Regions from separate parts of the Ruminococcus sp. 1001713B170207_170306_F1 genome, predicted to be linked through region 3. Evidence: riboswitches for the same ligand, from Rfam matches in the RefSeq annotation. Region 3 holds a riboswitch; each other region holds the start of a gene.
What was found. A riboswitch is a leader RNA that binds a small molecule or an ion and turns the genes downstream of it on or off. The one in region 3 is predicted to bind cyclic di-GMP.
Positions count from the first base shown of each region.

Region 1: linked by a shared signal. The riboswitch ahead of I4V84_RS00320 (transporter substrate-binding domain-containing protein) and the one ahead of I4V84_RS18045 (ATP-binding protein) in region 3 are both predicted to bind cyclic di-GMP.
Region 2: linked by a shared signal. The riboswitch ahead of I4V84_RS16145 (transporter substrate-binding domain-containing protein) and the one ahead of I4V84_RS18045 (ATP-binding protein) in region 3 are both predicted to bind cyclic di-GMP.

Region 1 covers NZ_JADPEX010000001.1:66,982-74,319, forward strand. The annotation lists gene I4V84_RS00315 (ATP-binding protein) at 1-624, opposite strand, end outside; gene I4V84_RS00320 (transporter substrate-binding domain-containing protein) at 608-1,423, opposite strand; cyclic di-GMP riboswitch class I at 1,550-1,625, opposite strand; gene I4V84_RS00325 (DNA mismatch repair protein MutS) at 1,819-3,426, opposite strand; gene I4V84_RS19745 (hypothetical protein) at 3,550-3,996, opposite strand; partial or broken gene I4V84_RS00335 (recombinase TnpX) at 4,468-4,657, opposite strand; gene I4V84_RS00340 (alpha-L-fucosidase) at 4,801-6,225, opposite strand; gene I4V84_RS00345 (carbohydrate ABC transporter permease) at 6,242-7,069, opposite strand; gene I4V84_RS00350 (sugar ABC transporter permease) at 7,081-7,338, opposite strand, start outside.
Region 2 covers NZ_JADPEX010000030.1:14,842-22,179, reverse strand. The annotation lists gene I4V84_RS16150 (histidine kinase dimerization/phospho-acceptor domain-containing protein) at 1-604, opposite strand, end outside; gene I4V84_RS16145 (transporter substrate-binding domain-containing protein) at 685-3,558, opposite strand; cyclic di-GMP riboswitch class I at 3,722-3,797, opposite strand; gene I4V84_RS16140 (helix-turn-helix transcriptional regulator) at 3,931-4,380, opposite strand; gene I4V84_RS16135 (alpha/beta hydrolase) at 4,383-5,381, opposite strand; gene I4V84_RS16130 (MerR family transcriptional regulator) at 5,500-5,937, shown strand; gene I4V84_RS16125 (TIGR00730 family Rossman fold protein) at 6,018-6,554, opposite strand; gene I4V84_RS16120 (helix-turn-helix domain-containing protein) at 6,610-6,942, opposite strand; gene I4V84_RS16115 (cupin domain-containing protein) at 7,085-7,338, shown strand, end outside.
Region 3 covers NZ_JADPEX010000038.1:5,556-12,893, reverse strand. The annotation lists gene I4V84_RS18065 (lantibiotic immunity ABC transporter MutE/EpiE family permease subunit) at 1-623, opposite strand, end outside; gene I4V84_RS18060 (lantibiotic protection ABC transporter ATP-binding protein) at 616-1,329, opposite strand; gene I4V84_RS20040 (helix-turn-helix domain-containing protein) at 1,434-1,886, opposite strand; gene I4V84_RS18045 (ATP-binding protein) at 2,111-4,516, opposite strand; cyclic di-GMP riboswitch class I at 4,591-4,666, opposite strand; gene I4V84_RS18040 (hypothetical protein) at 4,869-6,032, opposite strand; gene I4V84_RS18035 (helix-turn-helix domain-containing protein) at 6,443-7,180, opposite strand; gene I4V84_RS18030 (histidine kinase) at 7,177-7,338, opposite strand, start outside.

The sequences.
Region 1 (7,338 bases), on a different contig from region 3:
GATACTATAACCATTTAAAAGCCCTTGTATCGTCAGTGTATAGTTTCTGGCAAATTCAGGAGGTGTGTAATAGTAGATTGCCACAATACCCGGTGCATCTTTTCTGGCACAAGCTGCAATATCAATATAGGATCCGTCTTCCCTGGCAAACCGTTCTGAATAAGATCTTTCTTCATATCCGGTAAAATCCATGATAATGTCTTTTTGCAGATACTCCGTAATCTCATCGGTCAGAGACTCATCCGTACTGTATTCGCAGTCCGTCTTTCCCTCTGTATCCAGTACAATGATACCATCCACCCAGAGAGTCTGCAGGTTTTCTTTCAGGAACTCCCGGCTTAGCTGCCCGCCGTTTTCTGTCTCCATTTTAATATTTGTACTCATCTGTCTGGCACTTTCAATGGCACGGAGGAGGCTTTTGGATTCCGAAGATTCATTATAATGGGTGTAGGTGGAACACTGCACTTTGACATAATTTACAATCTCTACCATTCTTTTCTCGGCTTCCGTTTTTTCTGCATGGAAAAAATAAAACAGTGAACCTACAGCCACACAGATTCCAAACAGACCTCCAATCAGCTGGATCCGTTTTTCTTTTGTCTTCCTCTTAATATCCAAGATCATCCACCTCCAGATATTTCTGGGGATCATCCAGATATTTTCCAATAATTTTCAGGGATGTGCCATCCTGACGCATTTCTTCCAGCGTCTGGCTCATCTGCTCACAGATTCCTCTGTCATCATCTTTTGCAAAAGCGACACCTATTCCAGTGATCATCAGAGGCTCTTCCAGGATACGAAAGCTTGCGTCATAATCCTTCATATACTGGACAACAGATTCCTCATGTGCGGCGACTGCATCTACATATCCTTTTCCCAGAAATGTATAAATCAACTCCCGGTGTCCGAGACTGATCAGATTTGCCAGTTTTGGGATTCTATCATCTGTCCGGTCCAGAAAAATGCCTTCCGGTTTGGTTGTGGACTGGACAGCCAGGTTCTTTCCCTCCAGGTCACTCAGTTTATAAATATCACTATTCTCATTTACAGCGACCACCTGACGGCTTGCTATATATGGTCCCGCCCAGCGGTAACCATCAAGACGCCCTTCCATGGAAAAACAACCCATGATACAGTCAATCTCTCCGCTCTCCACCAGTTCTTTTTTCTTCTCCCAGTTGATCTGGGCAACCTCCACCTGATATCCCATTCTTTTGAAAGCTTCTGTAGCCAGTTCTACATCTATGCCCGTCGGTACGCCATCCTCGTTCAGATAATTGTATGGCGGATAGCTGTCACTGCCGAGGGTAATAACGGGCTTTTCTGTTTCTTCTTTCGTGTTATCTGTGTTTTTACACCCTGCCAGGGTGACTGCTAAAATTCCCGCAAGCAGAATGCCTGCAATCACTTTTTTTCCTTTCATTTTCTGTCTATCCTAACTATCCTTCTCGTATTTTTCATATCTGATTCCCTGCCATAAAATTATTATTGTTACGTCTATGAAATAACACCGTAAAAAAACACTGTCTCACAGACAGTGCACCTCAGTTCATGCAACTGGCTGCCATTTTACAGGCCCTGTAGCTTTGCGTCACAGACTTTCGTCTGTTTTGCCGATTTTCTTATTATAGCTTTTAAAATTATGCAAAAACCTATTTTATTATACTCCATTGCTCTACTTTACACAAGAAAAACCTCACCGCTTTAACACTTAAAAATTTAAAAAAAGAACAGCCGATACATATACTCGAACTGTTCTCCTTCTTCCGAAGTCCACGCAGCATTGACATTACTGTTTCCAGACATGATCTGCTGCATTTATAAGGCATCCCAGATTCCTTTATTTTCAAAATTAAATGCCGCATTTCGTGCATCCTCTACAATTTCCTTGTCATAACCTAACATATCCAAAAGCTGAATCGCATTTCGGGATGTGGCTCTTCCCTTTTTCAGGATATAGGAAAATACCACCTCTTTTTCCTGTACGTCTTCCTCAAAATGATAGTTTTCATACTGGGAATCCAAAATGTACGACAGTTCTATGTCATGAGTAGCTGCAAAAGGCAGCACCCATTTTTGCCGAAGTGCATTTAAAATTCTGGATGAAGCAGCAATCCTCTCAACCGTATTTGTACCTCGAAGCACTTCATCAATAATACATAAAAGTGGCTCCCTTTTCTTACTTTCTTCCAATATTCGTTTCAGCGACTTGATTTCTACAATAAAATAGCTCTCTCCACTCTCTATATCATCCCGCAATGCCATAGATGTCATAACTTTCAAAAACGGTGCCTGGTAGGATGAACAAGTACAGGTAACAAGCGTCTGGGCAAGAATACTGTTCATTGCAACATTTTTTAGGAATGTAGATTTTCCGGATGCGTTAGAACCGGTTACCAAAGTTCCTCCGGCTACTTGAAAGCTATTGGCAACTGCCTCCTGAAGCAGTGGGTGATACAGATCTTCTACAGCCATTTCAATCTGCGTGACACCACTTTCCCAGCTTTTAAACTCAGGTTTGCACCAAAGCGTAAGAAGTTCCCGAAAAGATGCAATGGAAATACACGCATCCAGTTCTCCAATATTATCAATAAGCTTCAAAATAGAGTCCGTTTTGTCCTGAATTTTTTTCAAAAGACCGTTATAAACCAGAATGTCTATATGAGTCAGCATTCTGATATAGTCCATAAGAATCTGTGCCGGATCTCCTCCATCTGTATTTTTACTGGTCAAAAAAATTGCTTTCCGGTTAAGACCCTTAAACACCGCTCTGGCTTCTGCAATAGCAGACATCTGCTTTCTTGTTTCTGACCATTGCACATTCTTTATTTTTTCTGCAACAGATAACATTCGAAGCAAGTGTGCATAACAATCCAGGTAAGCTTCAATTAATTTTCGGTCATTGCCTGCATAATAAATTGTAATATTTGTTATCATTAAGACTATGAAGCAAAAAAAGCCAACTACTGGCTTCACAGGTAAAAGCACTGCAACATTCAACACCAGCAGTATCAACATAAACCAATGGATTCCTGTTTTTACCTCAGAAGAACTTTTAAGAGCCAATACCGTATCCGACAAAGAACCTAATCTCGTTTTTCCAATCTGCGACAGGAGCAGCTGCATATGCTCCCGTTCTTTTTCATGTTGGGAAAAAAAATCTATCAACTCATCTCTTTTGTCTATTTCAGCCTGAGAAAATACAGGTCTTCGCATCATATCATAAAGCACATCTTCCCCAGGAGAAGAAATCGTCTGATTTACCATCTTATAAAGGCGATCCATATCCAGATCATTCCAGGTAATATCATCTATTGCGAAACCTTCTTTTTCTCTTCGTCTAAAATAATGGGAAATCTGCTCAATGTCACCAGGCTCATATTGTCTGGTATACGGCTTCCCCCAGTTTCTTCGAATTTTAGTCAAGATACGCTTTTTATTTTTATAATTTTCATATATAATCCATAAAACAAATAGCAAAAGGCATACTGCTATTGTCAAGATTACTGATACATATGGATTCATTCCGCTTTCACCTCTTTTATGTAATCAATTCAATAGAATTGTATTTTTTAGTTCTCTTGCCGCAGCTCCCATAGGATGCTGGCTGTCATACACCAGGCAGATCTGGCGCTCCGGAATTTCATCTTTTAATGGAATCTGTACGATCTCTTTTTTCAAAAGGGAAGGTGCGGCCATTGGCTGGGGCAAAAAGGCAAACTTATCTTTTTTCTCTGTATAACAAATTTTTATCCATTCATCATCTGCATCTATAATCTTGCAGGATAATTCAGTTTTTTCCGCAAAACTAAAAATGAACTCTGATCTGATAATACATTGTTTTCCTACAAGATCATTAATCAGCTTTGACATATATGCCACTCCTCTCTGCTTTTTCTCCAATCGTTTTACTTTCGTTTCCAAACGCTTTACTTTTCCCGGATACGCTGAATAACAAAGTAGCAGCAACAATGCTACAATCCCAAACCATTCCATCTCTTTCTCCTTACAGCATTTTCATATTCTACAAGTCGTAAAACTTTATAATTGCTCTTCAGCTTCCATCCACATCAATACTTTTTACAATGCGGACAATGCCATGCACGTTGTTCTGCTGGATATGGCAAAATAATAACAATCTTTCTGAAAAAAATCCTTTTATACCTGTTTTCTTTATTCCGTATCAGCCGTAAATTCATATGAGTGTAATCCACCTTGTGCAGGTCCTTCTACCTTGAAATCATATCACACTCTCCGTCATATTTCCATTTCAATTTACTTTCAAATCACTCCTGTCATATTTCCTGTCGGCTTGCTTCTGTAACCAGCATCCGGTTGATTTTCTCCTGCATTGCTGCAATCATCTCTGACATTTCCATGATTCAATATCCCCCAAAAGCAGGTTAGCCTCTTCTCTTTGAATCTTTGCTACATTCTGTGCAAGTTTTTACCAGATAGACGGCTTTACCTCTCCTTAAAATGCTTTCTGGTTTTGAAGTTTACTGTATGACCAAGATACTCTCTTTTCTTCAGAATCCCTGCTACTGTGGAAGATTCTCTGTACAACTGCTGCCGCTTCTTCATCACTGACCCATATATTCGAATCATCCTTATCTTTAAGATAACCATACGGTATTGTACTTGCCACATGCTTCCCTCTTAAGGTAGAAACTACCACCCCTCCCCTGTATATCGCTTAAGAGGAAAATACCCTTTAGGATGATTTCTACTCCTAAAGGGTATTTTTATAAATAATTATTTATTTAATTTATGAAATAATATAAAACAATACTTAACCGCTCAGGTATTTTCCGGATAAATCCCAATAAACGTTAGAAGCGGAAGTACACGGAAATCATGTAAAACAATTTTCATTTCCCTGGCTTTTTTCCCCTTAACAGGAATGATCTTCTGATAGCCAATTACCGTTCCTGTGTAAATACTGTTCCATATTTCCCCTTCTTTAACAAATACCTCATATTTTTCTACTCTCTGGCTATAGCAGACAGCCTCTTTTAATACCAGATACCCCAAATTGTATGAGTCGTCCAGGCAAATCGTTATCTCTACTGGCAGCTCACTGCTTTCAGGCTGATACCATGCTTCCAAAGTATCCTCTGTCAAATTAGAAGCCGGATGCGCCGGATCTTCATTTTCCGAAAAAACATGTGCTGTACTCATTAAATTATGAGCAAAAGATTTCTTTTTCCAGTTTCCAAATTCTTCCAGACGTTTAACATCATTTTTATGAAGAAGTCCGTTTGGCATAGGTGGAATGTTTAACAAAAAGGTTGCATTTCCTCCAACAGCCCCAATATAGATATGAACCAGCTCTTCCAGACTTTTCACCTGATCATCTTCTTCTGGATGATAAAACCATCCAGGTCTTATAGAAGTATTTACTTCTGCCGGATACCAGATCAGATCCGTTTCACCTTCAAGCGCTTTTCTGCTTCCAAGATCTTCCATATCACTGGTAATCCGGCGCATTCTGAATTCCTCATCATCGGTCTGCTGGCTTCTTTCCTGTACACTCTCTGCAAGTGCTGTACGCGCAGGAACAACACTCCACTCAGATTTTCTTACATCGCCAGCTTCATTTCCACACCATCGGATATCTGGCCCGCAGACACAGATACATGCGTCTGGCTGATATTTTCGAACACATTCGTAATAGCGATTCCAGTCGTAGACCTGTTTTTTCCCATTAGGTCCTTCCCCACATGCACCATCCAGCCAGACACTGAAGATTTCCCCGTATCTGGTAAGAAGCTCTGTAAGCTGGGACAGGTAGTAATCGTCATACTCTTTTCCCATTCCATAGCAGGGCTGGTTTCGATCCCATGGAGAAAGATAAATTCCAAATTTCAGTCCATGGCGGCGGCATGCTTCGGACACTTCCCGGACCACATCTCCCCTGCCATTTTTCCACGGGCTTGCTGCAACGCTGTGACTGGTATATCTGGTAGGCCACAGGCAGAAGCCGTCATGGTGCTTACAGGTAAGAATTACGCCTTTCATGCCGGCATTTTGTGCTGCAGTCACCCACTGGTCTGCGTCAAACTCTGTAGGATTAAAAATTTGTGGATTTTCCGTTCCATCTCCCCATTCCCGATTGGTATACGTATTCATTCCAAAATGAAAAAACGCATAAAACTCTGTTGCCTGATAGGCAATCTGGCGGCAGGAGGGAACTATTTTTATTAATTCCTGATCAGTTGGCATATGATTTCTCCTTTTTTCATCCCTTCAACCCGCCTGCACCGATTCCCTGAAGCAGATATCTCTGTCCAATGAGATAGATAATAATTGTTGGGATCATAACGATTACAAGTCCGGCAAACAGGGCGCCCCAGTCTGTAGCATATTTCTGCACCTCAAACAAGTTTGCCATACCGATGGGAAGGGTTTTCTTTGCATCTTCCGTAAGAAGAACAAGTGCCAGTGGATATTCATTCCAGAAGCCCATGGCACTTAACATCGTAATGGTCGCAATCCCGGGTTTTGCAAGAGGCACCATAACTCTTAATAACAGCTGGATATTAGTAGCACCGTCAATTCTTGCAGACTCCTCATAATCCCTTGGTACCGCAGACATAAATCCCTGTAAGGTAAAAATACAGAAAGGAAACTGCATAACTGCATAAACAAGACATAATACCGGCAGGTTATTTAATCCGTTCACAGCCTGTAATTCTAGAAACAAAGGAATCATAATGTAAGTAGCCTGCAGAAAAATACAAGCCATGTAGACCGTAGAAATCAGCCTGCTGCCCACAAAACGGTATCTTGCCAGTACATAAGAGATGGGAATGACCAAAAGCAGAAGCAATACAGTGGAAAGCACTGTCACAAATATGGAATTTCCAAAATAAGCGGCAATATTTGCTTTCTGCCATGCTGCCACAAAATTATCCAGATTCAAAGCTGCGGGCAATGCATAAGGATCTGTCAGATATTCTGCATTTGTCTTAAACGCAGACATCAGGTTCCAGAAAAGCGGATACAAAAAGATAACGGTAAACAGAATCATCAGGATCCTGATACACCAGGTTCTTACAGTTTTCATCAGTCTCCCTCCTATTCTTTTTCAGATGATATTTTTTTAGAAATCATTGCAAGGACGATTGCAAGGCCAAGGGTAAACATGGCGATTGCCATGGCATATCCAAAGTTGGCATTTCTCATACCCTGGGTGTACATATACTGCAACAGGACACTGGATGCGCCGTTTGGTCCACCACCTGTCATAACATTGGACAGGGTAAAACTTAAGTTGATAGTACCAGACAGGGAAAGTATATAGGTCGTTCCAATTGATCTGCGTAGCAGCGGAAT
Region 2 (7,338 bases), on a different contig from region 3:
TTTCATTACTCAGCCGTGCTTCATCCAGTGCCTGCTTTAATTGATTCTGGATCGTAGTTTCTTTTTCCATGATATCATCAATATGCCGAAAACCCACCAGTGCGAAAAAATGTTTCTCATCCTCGTATATTTTGGCTGCCTGTGCCTCAAAAAATTCATGCTGGTTCGGATTCGGTTTACTTCTATAATGGTATGTAATGCGCTCCTTCCGGGAAAGCTGTTCCTTTAGATGCCCTGTCGAAATCCAGTCCTTAAATTCCTGTCTTTCTTTCTCATACAGATATTGAACCGCATATTGGTCAGCAGAAGAATTGAAATTATCACCCTGTTTCAGATTCATTTTTTTTACGTTGGTTCCATCGTTTATATGGAGAATTTCAAAGGAACCGGTATTTAATTCAACATAATAGACAGCCGTAAAATCTGCACATATCTTATCCAAAAGCCGTCTTTCCGCCATCTGTTCTTCCAACGTACTTTTCAGTTTTCTGTTCCTCATATGTACCATTACAGTCAGGATAAGAAGCAGAACGATCAGCACAGTTATAAAAACCAAAACAGTCACAGACTGCGGTTGCTTCGGAAATAAATTAATTTCTGTCATAACAAAATCCTCTCTCTATGTTTCCTGTCTGCTTTTCCCATGCATCTGGAAGGCTCCTGATTGCTGCGGTTGCCTCATAATCATTTATGACAGGCATTTTGCTTTCTCAACTCTTCGCTTATGGTCTGCTTAATTTTTTCCGCATCCAGCGGCTTTGCGAGATGTGCGTTCATTCCTGCTTCCATACACTTTTCTGCATCTTCCCTAAATGCATTTGCAGTCATAGCAATGATAGGGATTATTTTTGCATCCTGCCGTTCCAGGTCTCTTATTGTTCTTGCAGCAGTAAGACCATCCATCACCGGCATCATAATATCCATTAAAATAACATCGTATGTTCCCGGTTCGGAAGCTTCAAAATGCTGAACAGCTTCTAACCCATTGTTCACTGTTTCTACTTTAGCCCCATTTTCCGTCAGCATAAATTCTGCTATTTCCACATTCAGCTCATTATCTTCAACCAGCAATACCCGGATATCTGATATATCTGCATCAAAATCTTCTTTTTCTTCTGGCCGTGCATTCGTATCAATTTTAAATGGAAGTATTACAGTAAAACAGCTTCCTTCACCAAGCTTGCTTTCAACTGTTATGGTTCCGCCCATCTTTTCTACAAGTTGTTTCACAATAGGCATTCCCAGACCTGTCCCATTATAATCAGAACGTGGGGAATTATCTGCCTGTACAAATGGAGTAAACAATTCATTTTTTATAAATTCTTCTGACATTCCAATTCCATTATCTTTTATTTTAAATTCACATGTCATGTGATCTTCTAATCTTTCAATCGTTCTCATACTCATGTAAATAAAACCATTCACCTTATTGTACTTCATACTGTTTGTAAACAGATTCATCAATATTTTTTTCAGATGAACTGCATTGCTCCAAACATATATACCACTGTAATCATCATGTTCTCCTATAACATGAAGTCCTTTTTCTTCTGCCTGAAAAGATAGTGACTCCGTGATTTCCTGACATACCTGATCCAGATTGATGGATTCATCACCAAAAACCATTGTATCTGATTCTAACTTTGCCATATCTAAAACATCATTTATCAATGATAGTAGCAGTTTCGATGACTCATGTATTTTATTCATGCAATCCTTTGCCCGCTCAGCATCATTTCCGCTTTTCTCAAGAATCGTAAGCATGCCAATAATACCATTGATCGGTGTTCTGATATCATGAGACATGTTATTTAAAAAGGAAGTCTTAGCCTTATTGGCACTCTGTGCTTCTACAAGTGCATTTTGTAATTCCTGCTGTTTTTCTTCAAGCTCCTGATTCAGCTTCAATGCCTGCTCAGCAGACTTCTTGGATTTTTCTTCCGCACGTTTTGATTTTTTCAAAGAATTAAGAATTATACACAGAACAACGAAAAAAGAAATTCCAGCGATAAGTGAAACTGTCAGTAAATTGTCCTGAATAAAATCCTTCGCTGTAACTTTTCGTAAGGAAGCATTATACGAAACTACTGCACCTGAAAATTGAGTTGTAGGTATAGATGTCAGTGTTTTATTCAGAATGGACAAAAGAACCGGTTCTCCCTGCAGAATAGCAAATGGAACATCAGCTTCTTTTGTCAGGAAAACACTATGAAGCTTATTATTTTTCAAATAGTCTGAAACAGTACCTGAATTGCTTACAATACAATCCGTCTCCCCCTTCTGCATTGCTTTTACTGCTGCATCTGATGTTTCATATTCCACAACCTTCCATTGCGGATAATTGTATGAAAGATATGCTTTCAATGCAAAATCATCTTTTTCAACGGCAACTATATTCTCTTTATTTTCATCAAAAGAATCCTTTGCCGTAATTGCTGCCATATTGAGAGTCAACAGCGTATCCGACAAAGCAAATCCATTTGTTTCTGCAAAGTATGGATTCTGGTTTGCATGAAAAATCAGGTCTATTTTTCCATCCTGCAATGCCTGAAGCAGTTCACTTCTTGTCTCATATCCATTTAATTCAAATTCCAGAGTCTGACCTTGCAGACAATTTTCTGCAAGATCCACATAATCTGTAATAACACCTGTCAGTTTACCTGTTGATGGATCTACACTGCTGATACCTCCATCCTGATTCAGATACCCTATCCGGATTGCACCATGCTGCCCGATCCACTCACTTTCTTCTTTTGAAAGAAACGAGCTGCTCTGTGCAGAAAGATAACGCCTGTAGAGATCATCTGTGTAAAATGGGTTGTCATCCTTGATTCTGCGCATAGCACTATCCAGTGCTTCTTTGATATCCGGACGTTCTGGATTTATAGCGAAATAGATTTCTGTCTCTCCAATACTTGTAAGCGGTGAAATATCCGATTCTTCCCAACGGGATTCTTCTACCGAAACGAAGCAGTCAATTTCATGTTTCGACAGTTTGTCCATAATTTCTGTGGTTGTAGAAACATTGATATGCTTCGTATGCAGACCATATTTTGATTCCCATTCATTAAGCACATCCTCCACTATATTATCTTTAGACACACCAATATTTTTTCCCTCAAAAGAATCCAAATTTCCTGCTGTAAGATCCATATTGGATGCATCCGTATAGATGTAATATTTCTCTTCCCCCATAGGCATATCGGAAAAAAGCATATTTTCAGCACGTTCGTCTGTATAGGAAATGTCACCAAGAATATCAATCTCTCCATTTTCCAACTGTGTAAAGCAGTTTTTCCAATCACTTGTTATGTATTTATATGTCCATCCTGCATAACCTGCAATATCTTGAAGATACTCATAACCATAGCCGCTTCTTTCTCCCTTTTCATTGACGGTATTATAAGTTTCTTCAAAAGATCCTACCCGGATAACATTGTCAGAGTTTTCTTTGGCAAATGTAGGAACGGATAAAACAATAAAACATATAATTGTGCAAAATATAATGTAACAAAATTTGAAATTCATTATATTCTGTACTAATTTGCACTTCTTCATCTTTCTCCCCTCCTCTAGGCTACAGTTGCTTGCTTCCAGATTTTAATTTTACATTCATTAATTGTCAATAACCTCCCCGCTATTTTTCCAAACAGCTTCTGTATTACTTATTCAAGTGCTCTACCATAAAAAAGCACTGCCAAACAGACAGTGCAACCTCATTTCATGCAACTGGCTGCCATTTTACAGGCCCTGTAGCTTTGCGTCCCAGACTTTCATCTGGTTTGCCGATTTCCTTATTATAGCTTTAATACTTATGCAAAAAAACTGATTTCATTATACTTTAATGCTCTAGTATACACAAGAAAACATTACCGTTTTAACGACAAAAATAAAAAAAGAACAGCCGATACATATACTCGAACTATTCTTCTACTTCCGAAGACCACGTAGCATTGACATCACTGTTTCCTGCTCATTTGTACTCAGATTATTCCATATCCTTAAAACTTCTTTCTGTTTTTCTGTCAGATTCTCTGAATTACCTTCCTGAAAAAAATGTGATAATGTCACACCCAAAGCTGTACATATTTTTTCAAGTGTGATCAGCGACGGCAGGTTTTCCTGCGCCATGATTCTTCCCAGTGATGACTGGGAAATTCCAAATACACATAAGCATGATACAATAGAGGCATGCTGAAGGAGGATCTCATATGGCAAAGCAAGCTGTACAATTTCTTCTTTTGTATGATATTTGTTATTCAACTCCATCGTTATTTTTAATGCCCTTTGAGACAGCTCATGCATGATCAGATGGTCTTCACTTCCACCGTCTACAGTATATCCGGGCTTCATATTACTCAAATATTCTTCAAATGTCATGATTAACCAACCCCGTTTTCTTTAAAAAATTTCTGGATTTTATCAAATGGGATTACATCCAGATTATCGTAAAGATCTGTATGAACAGCCCCTGGAATTGTCAGCAGCTCTTTATTGGATGTGTACTTGCTGTCCTTGATCATATTTTCATAAGCATCTTTTCCAAAATAATAACTGTGCGCTTTTTCTCCATGAACGATAAGGACTGCACTTCTGATTTCATTACAGTACTTTAATATTGGCTGATTCATAAATGACATACATCCAATACTGTTCCAGCCCCCATTGGAATTCAGGCTCCTTTTATGATAACATCTGCCTTTATAATACTCACTATAATCTTTTACGAAGAGAGGGGCATCTTCGGGAACCGGAAGTGGAACACAACCACCGCTTCTGGAATACTCGCCTTTACGGTATTCTTGTGTTCTGAGGGCATTCAGTGACTGTTTCTTTGCATAACGTGCTTCTTCACTGTCCTCAGAATCAAAGTACCCATTTGCATTTACCCTTGTCATATCATACATGGTAGATGCTACAGTTGCTTTTATTCTTATATCCAATGCAGTTGCGTTAAGAGCCATTCCACCCCATCCGCAGATTCCAATGATTCCTATTTTATCCGTATCCACATCTTCCCGAACAGAAAGAAAATCAACAGCAGCCATGAAATCTTCTGTATTAATATCCGGAGAAGCCATGAATCTTGGATTGCCTCCACTTTCCCCCGTAAAAGAAGGATCAAATGCAATCGTTAAATATCCTTTTTCAGCCATCGTCTGCGCATATAATCCGGAACACTGTTCTTTGATTGCACCAAATGGTCCGCTTACGGCAATCGCAGGATATTTCCCTGACACATTTTTCGGCTTATACAGATCTGCAGCAAGTGTGATTCCATAACGATTTACAAATGTCACTTTCTTATGATCTACTTTTTCACTCTGTGGAAAAGTTTTATCCCATTCAGATACCAACTTTAATTCTTCTGTTTTTAACATATTCAACATCCTCCATATGCAAAATTTCTTGTAATTATACTAACAATAGTATATGATATAAATATCATACAACCTAAAGTTAACTTTAGGTCAAGCATATTTTGAAAGAAGGTTTTTTATGTATACAATCGGTCAGGTCTCTGCAATGTTTGGTCTCCCTGTTTCTACCTTAAGATATTATGACAAGGAAGGTTTTTTCCCTAATCTGGAGCGTAAAGGAAACATCCGTTATTTCAGCGATAATGAGTTGGAAGCGCTTCGTATCATTGAATGTCTGAAGAAATCTGGGCTTGAGATCAAAGATATAAAGCAATTTTTTATCTGGGTATCTGAAGGCAGCGCCAGCTATGAAAAAAGGAAAGAATTATTTGAAGCCAGAAAATCAGCTGTTGAAACTGAAATCCAGGAACTTCAAAAAACTCTCTCCCTCTTAAAATTTAAGTGCTGGTATTATGAAACAGCAATGAAAGATGGTAATGAAGATACGATAAATGCCATGTTACCTGATAAACTTCCAAAAAATATACAGAAACTATATGACAAAGGACATGAATGATTTTTGTTTCTTCTTCAAGCTGGAATTGATCGTGCTCTGTCTTTCGCTAATGCAACTCCATTTTACTGTGCAAACATAAGTTATGCCCGTCTCAAGATTCGCTTTATATCATCCAGATTTTCAACAAAAAAGATTCCCTCCTGTCGCTCGTTAGAAGATAATCCTTTTTCAATCATATGATTTAGAAGTGCTTTCAAATCATCGTAGTAACCGTTCAGGTTGTAGAGAATGCAGGGTGCCTCCAGATGTTTCAAAGACACCTTCGACATTACCTCTGCAATTTCCTCCAATGTTCCCGTGCCGCCCGGGAAGGCAATAAAGGCTTCTCCTAACTCAATCATTTTGTTTTTTCTCTCAGACATATCCTTAGTCACAATCAGTTTTGTCAGTCCATCATGTTGAAACTCATTTTCAATAAAAAAATTCGGCTCAACACCCGTAACATCACCGCCTGCCTTCAATACACTGTCTGCCAATGCTCCCATTAAACCACCTTTAGAACCACCGTAAACAAGTGCATTTCCACTGTTTCCAATCCATGCCCCCAATTCCTCAACTGCTTTTCGTAAGCATGGGTCATTTCCTTCGTTTGCCCCAAGATAAACTGTTATATTCATTAAAAATTTTCTCCTACAACTTCCGATTGTTCGAGCTTTTCAAATACTAACGTACTTAATTCTGTTCAATAAGTGATTTATAGTAGTTACCAAAGTCAGCAAGTGAATTAACAATTGGAAGCATTTTTGTTCCGAGTTCCGTTAATCCGTATTCAACTCTCGGTGGCTGCTCATGGTAATCGTGGCGATATGCCAGTCCATCATTCATCATTTGCCTTAAACTATCTGTCAAAACCTTTTGTGAAATACCATCTATACTTCGTTGTAGCTCATTGAATCTCCATGGGCGCTCTTTCAAGTTACGCAAAATCAGCAGTTTCCATTTTCCTCCGATAAGAGATACTGCTGTTGCAACTGGGCATTCCGGTAATTCTTCTTTTGCTCGCATAATTCTCACCTCCGAGTCTATTGTAACACATTCATTTTTGAGTGTACAGTTACAAAAAGGTGCGTACTTGTTTTTGTATGTGTCTCACACTATACTAATACCAAGCAACCAGAAACTACAAATTAACTATGGAGGTACTATTATGGCAAATTACACAAAAACAACTATTGGAAAGGAAAACCGAATTGAGCTACATGAAAAGTTGTCTTTAACAGGTGCAGAAATCAGTTTAAACGAACTACCTTCAGGAGCAAATGTCCCATTTGTTCATTCTCATAAAGAAAATGAAGAAATCTATGGAATTCTTTCAGGTAACGGCAAAGCCATAATTGATGGAGAAGAAATCAGCCTTTCAACTGGAGACTGGCTAAAGATTGCACCTGCTGCAAAGCGTCA
Region 3 (7,338 bases):
GGATTCCCTGCTTCTGCGGCAAGTCCATTTGGTAAAACATGAAGCAACGGGCACATCATCCTCATAGGAATTGCAGAGACAAGTACATACCAGATTCTGGTTTGTGATATTACCACACCGCTGACGGTAATAAACAGGCAGACGAACAGGTTTACAATCATTCCAAATCGTTCACTTAAAAATAAAGCTACCGGAATCTCCCATAACTCAGAAACCGTCAGAAACAATACTGCAATCAACGCTCCTCCAACTGGAACATGTGTCGTTAGAAGAAAGCCTCCAAGCGTTGCTCCTGCAAACACAATCACATTAGAAAACAAAATCATGTACCCAATATAAATAATTTTCCCCAGCAACAATTTTCTTCTGTCTGTGGGAATAGTCGTTAAATGATAGTATTTTATCTTTTTCTCCTGCGCCACAGAAAGATAACAAAATAGAGCAATCATCCCCGGCAGCAAAAGTGTATACCACCAGTTCCAAACACTTTCTGCATAAGCATTTGTCATCCCAAGAGTAAATATAAATGCCATGACAAATGTAAGAAGAGGAAATCCCCAGATAAACTTTTTTCGCATGGTTCTTTTGGCTTTTTGATGTTCTGCTTTTATAATATTAACCATGGATTTCACCTGCTTTCTGGTTTTTTCTTACCACATTCATAAACAAATCTTCAAGATTATCTCCCTGCTTTAATGCTCCTTCGTATCCTAAGATTCCACCTGAAATAATCCCGACTTTATCTGCAAGTAACTGTACCTCTGAGAGAATATGACTGGAGAGAATTACAGTGATTCCCTGTTCCGGAAAAGACCGGATCAGCTCTCGTAATTCCTCGATGCCTATTGGATCTAATCCATTCGTAGGTTCATCCAATATCAAAAGTTCCGGTTCTCCAAGCAATGCCATTGCAATGCCTAGTCTTTGCTTCATTCCCAAAGAAAACTGTCCTGCTTTCTTCTTTCCGGTGTTTGTAAGTGATACAATCTGCAAGACCTCATCAATTCTGTTTTCATCTGTACCAAGCAATAATTGTCTTACCTTCAAATTCTCTCTGGCGGAAAGATTTTCATAAATAGGCGGATTTTCAATTAACGCTCCTATTTTTGATAAATCTTTCCTATCCAAAAGTTTTCCATCAAAGTAAATCTTTCCTGCAGTTGGTTTCATCATACCAGTCAACATTTTCAATGTGGTAGATTTTCCCGCACCATTCGGTCCAAGCAGTCCATAAATCTGTTCCTTTTCTATATTAAGTGAAACATTATTTACCGCTTTCTGCTTTCTAAAATATTTACACAAATTTTGTGTCTGCAACATCATTTCCATCTTTACTATCCTTCCTTCCATATTTCATTTCTTACTGAAATATAACCTAACAGAAAAAAATAAAGATTTGATGAAGATTGCTAAATAATTCGTCTACTCTATTTTTATTCTCGTATGGAATAAACCATCAATTGAATATCATTATCAGAACTCGACTTTCCACTGAAATCAGCAAAGCTGTTACAAATACGAAGTCCTAATTTACCGAATATCTCCGTGATTTCATCCAAACTATATAACCTTATAGGATTTCCTTCTTTCATTTCAGGCTTATAAAGTGCTTCTCCATACATATAGTCTACCTGCCCATATATCAGCGTTTTTCTATCCTTCTCCCATTCAAAAGCAGATAATGTAAGTCCCTTTTCTCCTGCATCCCATAACTTGCAAACATCAAATTCTTTAGATAAGAGCTTAAGTGTATCAGTATTGGGAACGGTATCACCATTTTCCCAGCGTGATACTGCCTGCCTTGTAACCATAATTTTATCTGCCAGCTCGTCCTGTGACATTCCTCTTTCTGTTCTAAGTTTAAGAATTATCTTTTTTGTTTCCATAGTCGTCACCTCCGTTGTCTTTATCATATCGATAAATCCGCAGTTTGAAAAGCAACCTGTTGTTGCCATAAGCTATCTACATGATTTAGTTAGCTCTCTTTGGTCATGACTCTTTTTCTGTAGGAATTTGTCTTACCAATCACAGAATCCAGCTATGTACAATACTGGTACATCATTGGTTGGAAAAATATCCCCCACAAGATGTTTATATCGGATTCGTTGATCTATAGCATACTTTTAATCTCCCTGATTACACTTTCCCCCGTCAATGGTTTTGCAATATGTTTATTTATTCCTGCCTTTTTGCTGCGCTCCACATCATCCTGAAAAGCATTTGCAGACATGGCTACAATAGGGATAAGTTTTGCATCAGGACGATCCATTGCACGAATCTGTCTTGCTGCTTCCAGGCCATCCATAACCGGCATCATGATATCCATTAATATCAGATCATATTCTCCCGGCTTTGCTCGGGCAAAAATATCCACTGCCTCTTTTCCATTCCATGCACAGCGAACCAGCATGTTCTCATTTTCCAATATAAATTGTGCGATTTCCATATTCAATTCATTATCTTCAACAAGAAGTGCTCTTTTCCCTTTCAGTGAAACATTCTCAACGGATGATTCTGGCATTTTTAATTCTCTGTCTGAGGAAATCTGGAACGGCAATGTAATCACAAATGAAGTTCCTTCATCCACTTTACTGGTAAAACAAATCTGCCCTCCCATCAGCTTTACTAACTGGCTGACAATCGTCATTCCCAGACCAGTTCCCATATTTGCTTTCTGTTCCAGTCTGTTTTCCTGTGTAAAAGGTTCAAACAAATGCTCCTGAAACTCTTCCCTCATCCCAATTCCATTATCTGTACAGGTAAATTCGAATACTGCGGTCCGGTCATCTGAACTGATTTCCTGGCAGCCAACAATAATCTTACCACCCACATGGTTATAATTTACTGCATTACTTCCTATATTCTGCAGGATCTGCTGAAGATGAAGAGGACTTCCGACCAGCTGATTATGTATGATATTGACAGTTCCCACGTTCAATGAAATTCCCTTTTCATGTCCCTGCATCTCAACAATACCGGTCGATTCTCCCAGTACCTTGCGTAAATCGAAAGTTTTTTCTTCCAGCTGCAATGTTCCGGATTCCATTTTATTCATATCCAAAATATCATTCACAAGATTCAGAAGAAATCCAGATGCTGTCAAGATCTTATCTCTGCACTCCTGTTGTTTTTCCAGATCTCCCGGAAAATGGTTTGCAATCTGCGTAATTCCACGGATTCCATTGATTGGAGTTCGGATATCGTGACTCATTCGTCTGAGAAAATCTGTTTTTGAAACATTCGCTTTTTCCGCTTCCTGAGCGATCTTTTTTAACTGTTCCTGATATTCGAACTCCTGCTTTTTTTCTCCCGTAATGTCACGTGCTACATAAAGCACCTCCGTAACAGTTCCGTTTGCATCACGCTGCTTCACAATGAATCGTCCCATATGCCAGTGCCCATCTGCAGCAAGATATTCTCTCGCAACCGTTTCTTCCTGCTGCAGTCTGTCTGCCAGCGTTGTAACATCAAAAAACTCCCGCATGGATTTCTGATCCTCTCTGGAAACAACACTTTTCCGTGCGGTACGAAATGCTTCTGAAGCACATCCGTGACTACCTGTCAACCGATGCATCACCTCGCCCCCGACTACTTCTTCAAAACTGTCTGTTCGTAGATCCATAGAATAAATCGTCCAGTAAATCTTTGAAATTGCGGATATGACCGCATTGCTTTCCTGTGCTTCTTTCAGTGATTTTTTCAGAGTAACATTTTCAGAAATATCAAGGAATGTGGTTAGTATTGTTTTTTTCCCGTCTGATGTATAAAAAATTTCCGTTTTCGCAATCGCCGGTGTCAGATGTCCCTTTCTGTCAGGGATTACACATTCATAAGAAACAGCTCCGTCATGGTACCGCATATCCATCAGTTTCTCAATTACATTCTGATTTAAATAGGACACAGCCCCTATGAGTCTGCCAAGATTTTCCTGTGCTTCCTCAATTGTCTCCACTCCATAGATACGCATAGCCTCTGCATTCATATGGACAATCTCATGCTCTGGCAAGGTATAGGACAGCACTCCAACACTTATCGTATCCAGAAGTTCTTTATAATAAAAGATCTGGTTTTTATTTTCATCCTTTAATTGCTGGTTCTGTTGCAGCAATCGGTTCTCCAGAAGTTTTTCTTTTTCAAAATGGACAATATTTCCTGCTTCCAGATGGTAACCCACAAGCCTGATCATGTTGTCTGGAGATGAGACTCTCCTTCCTGTGCAGCGTATATAAATGACTCCTTTTACAGGATGCATATAACGGTAAACAGCTTCTGATTCATGGCTTTTCAGTTCTTCCATGTAATCCCAGAAGCACTCCCTCTCCTGCGGATAAATATGTTCTGCCACATACTCCATACATTTTTCCGGAGACAGATCTTCTGTAATTCCAAACAGTTCGTCTGTGATTTCATCTGTATACAGTCTTGTCTTTTTTCCTTCTTCAGACTCTACTTTCCAGAATCCGGAGTTTCCAGCCAGAAAATATGCCTGTATATCCTCATCGTTCAACTTTTTCATAAACATGTCCCTCTCGAATAATATCTTTAGATATACAAATTAAAAGCACTGCCAAACAGACAGTGCACCTCATTTCATGCAACTGGCTGCCATTTTACAGGCCCTGTAGCTTTGCGTCCCAGACTTTCATCTGGTTTGCCGATTTCCTTATTATAGCTTTTAAAATTATGCAAAAAACTGATTTTATTATACTCTCTCACTCCACTTTACACAAGGAAAACATCACCGCCTTAATGCCAAAAAAAGCCGGAAGCCACTTTGCTACCCGTGACCTCCGACTCGTTGTGCTTATTCTAATCAGTCCTTACATCCAAATCAGATCCTCAGCCTCATGGATATCCTTCACGCTTTTTTACCAGAGTATATAAGTTCCGGCTTCGTCATCATAATAGTACCAGCCATTTCCTCTTCCGATTGGCTCTCCATTTCCGTCTGACTGCTGATATGGGATATAGGTTCCGGTTTCCGGATCCCAGGAGTACAGATCATAAGGATCTTGTACATTTTCCTCTGCTTCAGAGGTCTGGACTGTTTCATTCCACTCTACGCCGGATTCATCGATCCAGGTGTCAACGCCATCAAAGGTATATACCGTATTGGTCCGGTCCATATATCTTCCATCAGCCAGTTTATAAACCGTTGTGGTATCACCCCTCAGATTTACAAGCATGGCAGTATCTGGTCCTGGGAAGTCGGTTTGATCTGTCTGGGACTGATAATTACCATCAGATGACTGCCCGGCATCCGACTGTCCATCCTGGTTGTCCTGACTGCTCGTCACATCTGTTTCTGTAGGTTCCATCGCTACAACATCCTCACGATTCTCAGGAAGCTGTACCACATCTTTGATAGTTTCAATTGCCTCAACTTTTGAGCTGCCCCATGGATACCCTTTGCCAGTATAACCAGCTGACGAAAGCAGTTCTTCAGCATTCTCCCCAAGGAGTTCCTGGTATGCATCATATACATCTGCTATCTTCTGGGAAAATTCCGCCTGTTCGTCGTTTCCTTTATCCGAAAGCCACCGGACAGTCTCACTTTTGATTTCTTCCTGACTAAGGCTGGTTTCGGTTCCCCAGTCCAGAAGATTGGCTGCCACTTTTACAGTTTTTAAGGAACTGCCTGCTGTTCCAGGCTGGACATCCGTGTTGATTTCATTCAGCATATTGTCCAGTTCTGTAACGGCAGAAGAGGTAGTTGTGGTATTTTGGGAGGTTTCATTCCCAGCTATAGAAGCCTCTGTGCTTTTCGCCTCCTGCTTTGCACTACTGTTCATCGTCATGGTACCTGTTACATCAGATCCGTCGCAGGCACTTGCTGTAATGACCATGGCTGTTAAAATTAATAACAATACTGACTTTTTCATGATCTTGTCTCCTCGTTTTTTATTGTTTTCATAACTCCAAAGTTCTTTTTCTGAAACACTTTGTTCCATATGTTCTTCTTTTGCCCATGCAGGGATGTGGGAATTTCCTGCTTCCGGTTCCCTGACGTGGAAATCAATCCTGTCAAACATTTCTTTCAACTCCTTTATTATCACTTTTGATGTTTCATTTTGTAAATCTGACTGATACATGCTCTAGTTTTTTCCATTTTACTTTTTCACGTCTTATTTTCTTTGCTCCAATCTACTAATTTGTTCATTTTTGAGTAAAACAAAAGACGCAGTAACTGCTTCCTATAAATCAGTACTGCGTCTTAGCGTCTCACTTTTCATTTCCTATTTCCTCAATATCCTGTTTTTTATCAGATTCCCCTATCTGGTTCATCTGATAAAAAACAAAAGAGGTTCCTTACTGGATATTATCTTACACGAAGAGCCGATACTTAAATAGGCTCATTTTCTATCAGTTTGTGTCAATTTTTTAGATAAAAGTTAATTTACATAGACACAGGCTTCTTAAAAATTAATAGCAGACAGAATACTTATTCTTCATAGAAATCCCTGCGGTACTGAGATGGCGTACAGCCTTCTGCCTTCTTAAACGCTTTTGTAAAGACTCTATAATCGCCATACCCGCACTGGACAGAAATTTCGCCTATGGAAAGAGAGGTGGCGATCAGTAACTTTTTAGCTTTTTCCATACGGCTACTAGTCAGGTAGGATAAGAAATTTACTCCAATCTCGTTTTTGAAAAGCTGGCTGATATAGGCTGGGCTGAGATGAAATTCGTCTGCCAGTATATTCAGGCTGATTTCTTCTTCCAGATGCTCCTGCAGATATCGGAGAACCTCACTTATAGTGCGGTTCCGCTGTTCTTCCGGGACTTCAGCCCTTTTCTTTTCATACAAAGCTATTTTCAGTCGATCGATGCAGGAGCCGAATTCCTCATAATTCACCGGCTTTAAAATATAGTCTGTGATCTGCATCCGCAACGCTTCCCTGCAATATGAAAAATCATCATAGCCAGATACAATAATAAATGCCATGTCCGGATAACGGAGCCTGCAGGTCTGGATTACTTTCAGACCGTTCATGATTGGAATGTTGATATCCATGATCACAATGTCTGGCAACAGTTCCTCTATTACGGTCAGTGCTTCCATGCCGTCTGAAGCCTCGCCCACCACTTGGCAGTCGTGCTCTTCCCAGTTAAACAATTTCTTAAAGCCTTCCCGGATCATGATCTCATCATCCACCAGAACCACACGCATTTTCTTCATTTCCCCGCCTCCTTACATGGCAAAAGCAGGTGCGCTGTCACACCGCCTTTTTCATTCTCTGCATACCATAATCCATATTTCTGTCCACACAGCAACTTGATCCTTTTTTGTACATTCAGGATCCCGATACTGTTCCCCTCCAGTTTTGCCGCCTGCTT